DNA from 2 places in the Streptomyces sp. NPDC107538 genome. Region 2 is predicted to be linked to the other one. Evidence: predicted binding sites of a transcription regulator. Region 2 holds the regulator's gene; the other holds the start of a gene.
The links. The regulator HspR, encoded in region 2, represses chaperone genes until heat shock. The targets are predictions, from matches to a motif close to TTGAGNNNNNNNNNCTCAA.
Positions count from the first base shown of each region.

Region 1 (3,404 bases), on a different contig from region 2:
TTCTCGCGGAGGAACTTCTCCGTCTGGTACACGAGTTGCTCGGCGTGGTTGCGGGTCTCGGCGGCCTCCCGGCGCCGGCGGTCGTCGTCGGCGTACTGCTCGGCCTCCCGCATCATCCGGTCGATGTCGTCCTTGGGGAGCGCGGAGCCGCCCGTCACGGTCATCTTCTGTTCGCGGCCGGTGGCGAGGTCCTTCGCCGAGACGTGCATGATGCCGTTGGCGTCGATGTCGAAGGCCACCTCGATCTGCGGCACCCCGCGCGGGGCCGGCGGCAGACCCGTGAGGTCGAAGACGCCGAGCTTCTTGTTGTACGCGGCGATCTCCCGCTCCCCCTGGTAGACCTGGATGCCGACCGAGGGCTGGTTGTCGGCTGCCGTCGTGAAGATCTCCGAACGGCGGGTGGGAATCGTGGTGTTGCGCTCGATGAGCTTGGTCATGATGCCGCCCTTGGTCTCGATGCCCAGGGACAGCGGGGTGACGTCCAGCAGGAGGACGTCCTTGACGTCGCCGCGGATGACGCCCGCCTGGAGCGCGGCGCCCACGGCCACCACCTCGTCGGGGTTCACCCCCTTGTGCGGGTCCTTGCCGGTGAGTTCCCGCACGAGATCGGTGACGGCGGGCATCCGCGTCGACCCGCCGACGAGGACGACCCGGTCGATCGCGGCCACCTTCACCTTCGCGTCCTTCACGGCCTGCTGGAACGGCGCCCGGCAGCGGTCGAGCAGGTCGGCGGTCAGCTCCTGGAACTGAGCCCGCGTCAGTTTCTCCTCCAGATGGAGCGGACCCTCGGAGGAGGCCGTGATGTAGGGGAGGTTGATGGAGGTCTCGGAGGAACTGGACAGCTCGATCTTGGCCTTCTCCGCGCCCTCACGCAGCCGTTGCAGCGCCATCTTGTCGGTGCCGAGGTCGACGCCGTACTTCCCCCGGAAGCTCTTGACCAGGTACTCCACGACCCGCTGGTCCCAGTCGTCGCCCCCGAGCCGCGTGTCCCCGTTGGTGGCCTTCACCTCGATGACCCCGTCACCGATCTCCAGCAGGGAGACGTCGAAGGTGCCGCCGCCGAGGTCGAAGACGAGGACGGTCTGCTCCTCGCCCCGGTCCAGCCCGTACGCGAGGGCCGCGGCCGTCGGCTCGTTGATGATCCGCAGGACGTTCAGGCCCGCGATCTCGCCGGCCTCCTTGGTCGCCTGCCGCTGCGCGTCGTCGAAGTACGCGGGCACGGTGATGACGGCGTCGGTGACGTCCTCCCCGAGATACGACTCGGCGTCCCGCTTCAGCTTCTGCAGGACGCGCGCGGAGAGTTCCTGGGCCCGGTAGCGGGTGCCGTCCACGGTGCCCTGCGCCGAACCCTGCATCGCACCCTGCTCGGGGAACCGCCAACCCCCGTCGCCCATATGGCGTTTGACAGAGCGCGCGGTGCGCTCCACGTTCGTCACGGCCTGCCGCTTGGCGACCTCGCCGACCAGCACCTCGCCGTTCTTGGCGAACGCCACCACCGAGGGTGTGGTCCGCTGCCCCTCCGCGTTGACGACGACCGTCGGCTCGCCGCCCTCCAGCACAGCCACCACCGAGTTCGTCGTACCGAGATCGACCCCGACCGCACGCCCCATCGCCGTCCCCTTCCAGCGGAGATCCGCAAGGATCCGCGAGGTTCCGCCAAGTGTCCCCACCACCAGCACAAAACTTGAGTGGGCACTTGTCAACGGGGCGGCGACGGGGCGCGCGAAGCAGACCGTCAGGCGAGTTCGGCGGTCAGCGTGATCGTCGTGCCGGTCAGGGCCTGGCTGACCGGGCAGTTCTTCTTTGCGCCCTCGGCCGCCTCCTGGAAGCCGGCCGCGTCCAGACCGGGGACCTCGCCGCGGACGGTGAGGTGGATACCGGTGATGCCCTCGCCGGGCTGGAAGGTCACGTCGGCCTTGGTCTCCAGACGGGTGGGCGGGGTGCCCGCGCCGGTGAGGCCGTGCGAGAGCGCCATGGAGAAGCAGCTGGAGTGGGCGGCCGCGATCAGCTCCTCGGGGCTGGTCTTGCCGTTCGCCTGCTCCGCGCGCGACGGCCACGACACCGGCTGCGAACCGATGCCGGAGGAGTCGAAGGTGACGGTGCCGGTGCCCTTGAGCAGCTCGCCTTCCCAGACGGTGTGTGCGGTGCGCGTGGTGGCCACGATGAGTCCTTTCTGTGGGTCACGATGCCGGTCCGGCTGCCAGAACCCCCTTGCCGGGGTCCCGTTGCCGGGTTCCGTGCCCCATCCGATCACACTCCGGCGCGTGCGACGCTCATCTCACTCTGAACACCGGCCCCCGCGCGGTGAACGGCAGACGAGCGCCCTGTGGAATCAGATAGGCGTGCTCACGGCGCACCCGCAGCACATCGCACCACCCGTCGGTGATGACGAGCACCGGCGCGCCCCGCGGGAAGTCCTCGGCCCGGAGCAGCAGATCGACGCCCGGCTGCAGTTCCGTACCGCCGCGCCCGCGGACCCGGACCCGCCCGGCGATCTCGGTGACCGGGACGAAGCCCGCGTCGTGCGGGGCGGCGTCGCAGAAGACGACACGGGCGGCCGGTACGTCACGGGCCTCGGCGTACGAGGCGATCGCGCCCAGCGCCTTGCCGAGCAGCGTGCGGTCCATGGAGGCGGAGGTGTCGAGGACGACACCGAAGGTGCAGCGGGCGATCTCCTCGGGCGGGAAGTACCGTCCCGCGCGCGGGATGTCGGGGGTCGCCGACTGCCGGCGCGAGGGGCGCGCGTAGGTCCGTACGGGCTGCGGGCGGGGCACGAACTCGTCGAACCAGCGGGCGAGTTGCGCGTCCCAGGGCAGCGGCGGATGGCTGAGGGCGCGGATCTCCTCGACCAGGCCCGCGGGCAGCAGCCCGCGTTCCTGCCGCTCGTGCAGCTCGAAGCCCCGGGCGAGGCCCCTGCGGTAGAACTCGTCGAGGTCCACGTAGTCACGGGGTGAGCCGAGCGGGCCGCCGAGGATGTCACCGGCGCCCTTGCCGCGGAGGGTGGCGAGCCGGCGCATCCGGCGCAGATCGCCGGCGATCCGGTCGTAGACCTCCTCGGCCGACAGCCCGGCCAGCCCGGCGTCGTACAGCAGCCCGTCGGGCATGGTGCCGACGCGCATCTCCCGCAGCCAGCCGTTGATGACGTAGTCGGCGGCGACGTTGAAGAGATACGGGTCGCGGGTGCCGCGGCGGTCGCCGTGGCGCAGGGCGGCGTGCAGCATCTCGTGGGCGAGGATGAACCGCCATTCCTCGTCGTCGAACCGGCGCAGCGGGTTGATGTAGATCTCCCCGGCCTCCGCGTCGACGGCGGCGATGGAGATGCCGTGGGCGTGGGCGAGTTCGACGTCGGCGACGATCCGGATGCCGGCCGCGATCCCGCCGAGCAGCGGGTAGGAGGAGATGAA
Region 1 is NZ_JBVKAY010000006.1:513,683-517,086, forward strand. Features, by position in the region: gene dnaK (molecular chaperone DnaK) at 1-1,610, opposite strand, end outside; gene ACZ7MG_RS23865 (OsmC family protein) at 1,736-2,161, opposite strand; gene ACZ7MG_RS23870 (vWA domain-containing protein) at 2,274-3,404, opposite strand, start outside.
Region 1: dnaK (molecular chaperone DnaK) is a predicted target of HspR. The motif match lies at 1,685-1,703, and genes of this name have one in related genera.

Region 2 (3,404 bases):
GGTGCCGACGACAAGGAGAGCGGTGGCCCGGACGAGGGCTGACGCCACAGGCCGAGACAACGGCACGCAGGGTGAGCCAGGTGAGTGGAAGGAGGGACGTCGCGGATGAGTACCAAGGACTTCATCGAGAAGGACTACTACAAGGTCCTCGGCGTCCCGAAGGACGCCACCGAGGCCGAGATCAAGAAGGCGTACCGCAAGCTCGCCCGCGAGTACCACCCGGACGCCAACAAGGGGAACGTCAAGGCCGAGGAGCGCTTCAAGGAGATCTCCGAGGCCAACGACATCCTCGGTGACCCCAAGAAGCGCAAGGAGTACGACGAGGCCCGCGCCCTCTTCGGCAACGGCGGCTTCCGCCCCGGACCCGGCGCCGGCGGCGGCTCGTTCAACTTCGACCTCGGCGACCTCTTCGGCGGCGGCGCACAGGGCGGCGGCCAGGGGGCGGGCGGTTTCGGCGGGGGCATCGGCGATGTCTTCGGCGGCCTGTTCAATCGCGGCAGCTCCGGCACCACCCGGGTGCAGCCCCGGCGCGGCCAGGACATCGAGTCCGAGGTCACGCTGAGCTTCACCGAGGCCATCGAGGGCGCGACCGTCCCGCTGCGGATGTCCTCGCAGTCGCCCTGCAAGGCCTGTTCGGGCACCGGCGACGCCAACGGCACCCCCCGGGTGTGCCCGACGTGCGTCGGCACCGGCCAGGTCGCGCGGGGCTCCGGCGGCGGTTTCTCCCTGACCGACCCCTGCCCGGACTGCAAGGGCCGGGGCCTGATCGCCGAGCACCCGTGCGACATCTGCCACGGCTCGGGGCGCGCCAAGTCGTCCCGGACCATGCAGGTCCGGATCCCGGCGGGCGTCTCCGACGGCCAGCGGATCCGGCTGCGCGGCAAGGGCGCTCCCGGTGAACGGGGCGGCCCGGCGGGCGACTTGTACGTCGTCGTGCATGTCGACCCGCACCCGGTGTTCGGCCGCAAGGACGACAACCTCACGGTGACCGTCCCGGTGACGTTCACCGAGGCGGCCCTCGGCGGTGAGGTCCGGGTCCCGACCCTGGGCGGACCGCCGGTCACCCTGAAACTGCCTCCGGGCACCCCCAACGGCCGTACGATGCGGGCCCGGGGCAAGGGCGCCTTCCGCAAGGACGGCACCCGTGGGGACCTGCTGATCACGGTCGAGGTGAGTGTCCCGCAGGACCTGTCGGGGAAGGCTCGTGACGCGCTGGAGGCGTATCGCGAGGCGACCGCGGGCGAGGACCCGCGAGCGGAGCTGTTCCAGGCCGCGAAGGGAGCATGAAGGTGATGGACGGCCGCCGTAGGCAGAATTCATTCGGTAACCGGGCTTATGAGCTGACGGAAGAGACACCGGTGTACGTCATCTCGGTGGCCGCCCAGCTCTCCGGTCTGCACCCGCAGACCCTGCGTCAGTACGACCGGCTGGGGCTGGTCTCCCCGGACCGCACCGCCGGGCGCGGCCGTCGCTACTCGGCCCGTGACATCGAACTGCTGCGTACGGTGCAGCAGTTGTCGCAGGACGAGGGCATCAACCTGGCCGGCATCAAGCGCATCATCGAGCTGGAGAACCAGGTCGCCGCGCTCCAGTCGCGCATGGCCGAGATGGAGGCCGCCCTCGACGGCGCCGCCGCGGCCATGCGCCAGCGCGAGGCCGCGGTCCACGCCTCCTACCGGCGCGACCTGGTGCCGTATCAGGAAGTGCAGCAGAGCAGCGCGTTGGTGGTGTGGCGGCCGAAGGGGCGCCAGCCGTCCGCCGACTGACCGGTTCGAGTAGGGGTGAGGGCCCGGAGGTTCACGACGAACCTCCGGGCCCTCACCCCTACTTGGGGGTTCAGGGCCTCAGGATCGCGTGGTCGCCGTCGGCCGCCGACTCGGTGCCGTCGGCGTACAGCGCGGTGACCCGGTAGAAGTGGGTGGTGCCCTTGGCGGCGCCGGTGTCCAGGTAGCGGGTGGCCGTCGTGGTGGCCGCCAGCTTCTCGTACGCCTCGGTGTCCGGGTTCCAGCGGTAGACCTGGTAGCCGGTGGCGTCGTCCACGGCGGACCAGGACAGGTCGACGGTCTTCTCCTCCGCGTCGGGGACCGCCGTCAGCTGGAGCGGCGAGTCCTCGGACGTCGGCACGCTCGGCGTCATGTCTAGCTCGGTGGCGCTCACGATCTCGCCCGCGCGGCTCCACTCGTACGGGGAGTTCCAGGAGGAGTCGTAGGCGTCGACGAGGAAGCAGCGCTCCACGCCGTCCGGGAGCGTGGTGTACGTGTACGAGGTGACGTCGGTCCCCAGCCACACCTCCTGGTGGGCGGAGCAGACGCTGTCCTCCTCGTCGCGCAGCAGCTCGCCCGCGTAGACGACGTACCGGAACAGGTCGGGCGCCGGGTTGGCGTCCCAGTCCAGCTCGAAGCCGTACTCGGTCGGGGTGACCGACAGCCCGGTGACGGTGGGCGGCGGGGTGAGGTCCTTGCGGGTGCCGCTGACGGCGGCGGACCGCGCGGACTCGTTGCCCGCCGCGTCCAGGGCCGTCACCCGGTAGTGGTGGGCGGTGCGTTCCTCGGCCGTGGTGTCCAGGTACGACACCTGGTCCGTGTCGCCGAGCAGCGTGTACGTCCCGTCCGCGCTCGTCGCCCGGTACACGCGGTACGACACCGCGTCGGCGACCCCGGCCCAGCCGACGCTCAGCCCGTTCTGCCGCGAGCCGGTGCTCAGCCCGGTGGGCGCGGCGGGGGCCGTCCGGTCGACCGTGGGTACGGCCTGATCGGCGGAACCCGCCGACTCGTTCCCGGCCTTGTCGTAGGCGCGGATCTGGTAGGCGTACGCGTCGCCCGTCATCGGGAGGGTATCGGTGTACTTGGTGGAGGTGGTGGTCGCCAGGGGCTTGGTGCCGTAGGCGCCGTCCGCGAGCCGCCGGTAGATCCGGTAGCCGGCGAGGTCCATCTCCTTGTTGGACGTCCAGGTGAGCGCGGCCTTGCCGGTCGTGGCGTCGTAGGCCGCTCTGGGCCCGGTCGGGGCGAGCGGCTTGACCTTGTCGACCGTGGCCGGGGTCCGGGGCGCGTAGGTGAACTTGACCTTGGCGGAGCCGGTCCAGTTGACGTAGTCGACGCGGAGGGTGTGCTTGCCCTTGGAGAGGCTCAGGTCGACGGTCTTGGAGGCGGTCGACGTGCCGTTCTTCCACAGGTTGATCCTGCGCTCGCCGTCGACGTAGACGCGGATGCCGTCCAGGCCGGAGGCGGAGAGCGTGAAGGGGCCGCCGGAGCCGAAGTCACGGGTCACGGACCAGCGGACGGCGAAGTTGTTCGCCGGCAGACCGGAGGCGGGGGCCTTGGTGCCCCAGTTCTGGTCGATCGCGCTGTCGCAGACGGTCTTCTTCGGCGTACCGGAGAAGGAGGTGTTGGCGAAGAACTGCTGCT
Region 2 is NZ_JBVKAY010000003.1:580,349-583,752, forward strand. Features, by position in the region: gene grpE (nucleotide exchange factor GrpE) at 1-42, shown strand, start outside; gene dnaJ (molecular chaperone DnaJ) at 106-1,287, shown strand; gene ACZ7MG_RS13135 (heat shock protein transcriptional repressor HspR) at 1,293-1,766, shown strand; gene ACZ7MG_RS13140 (fibronectin type III domain-containing protein) at 1,837-3,404, opposite strand, start outside.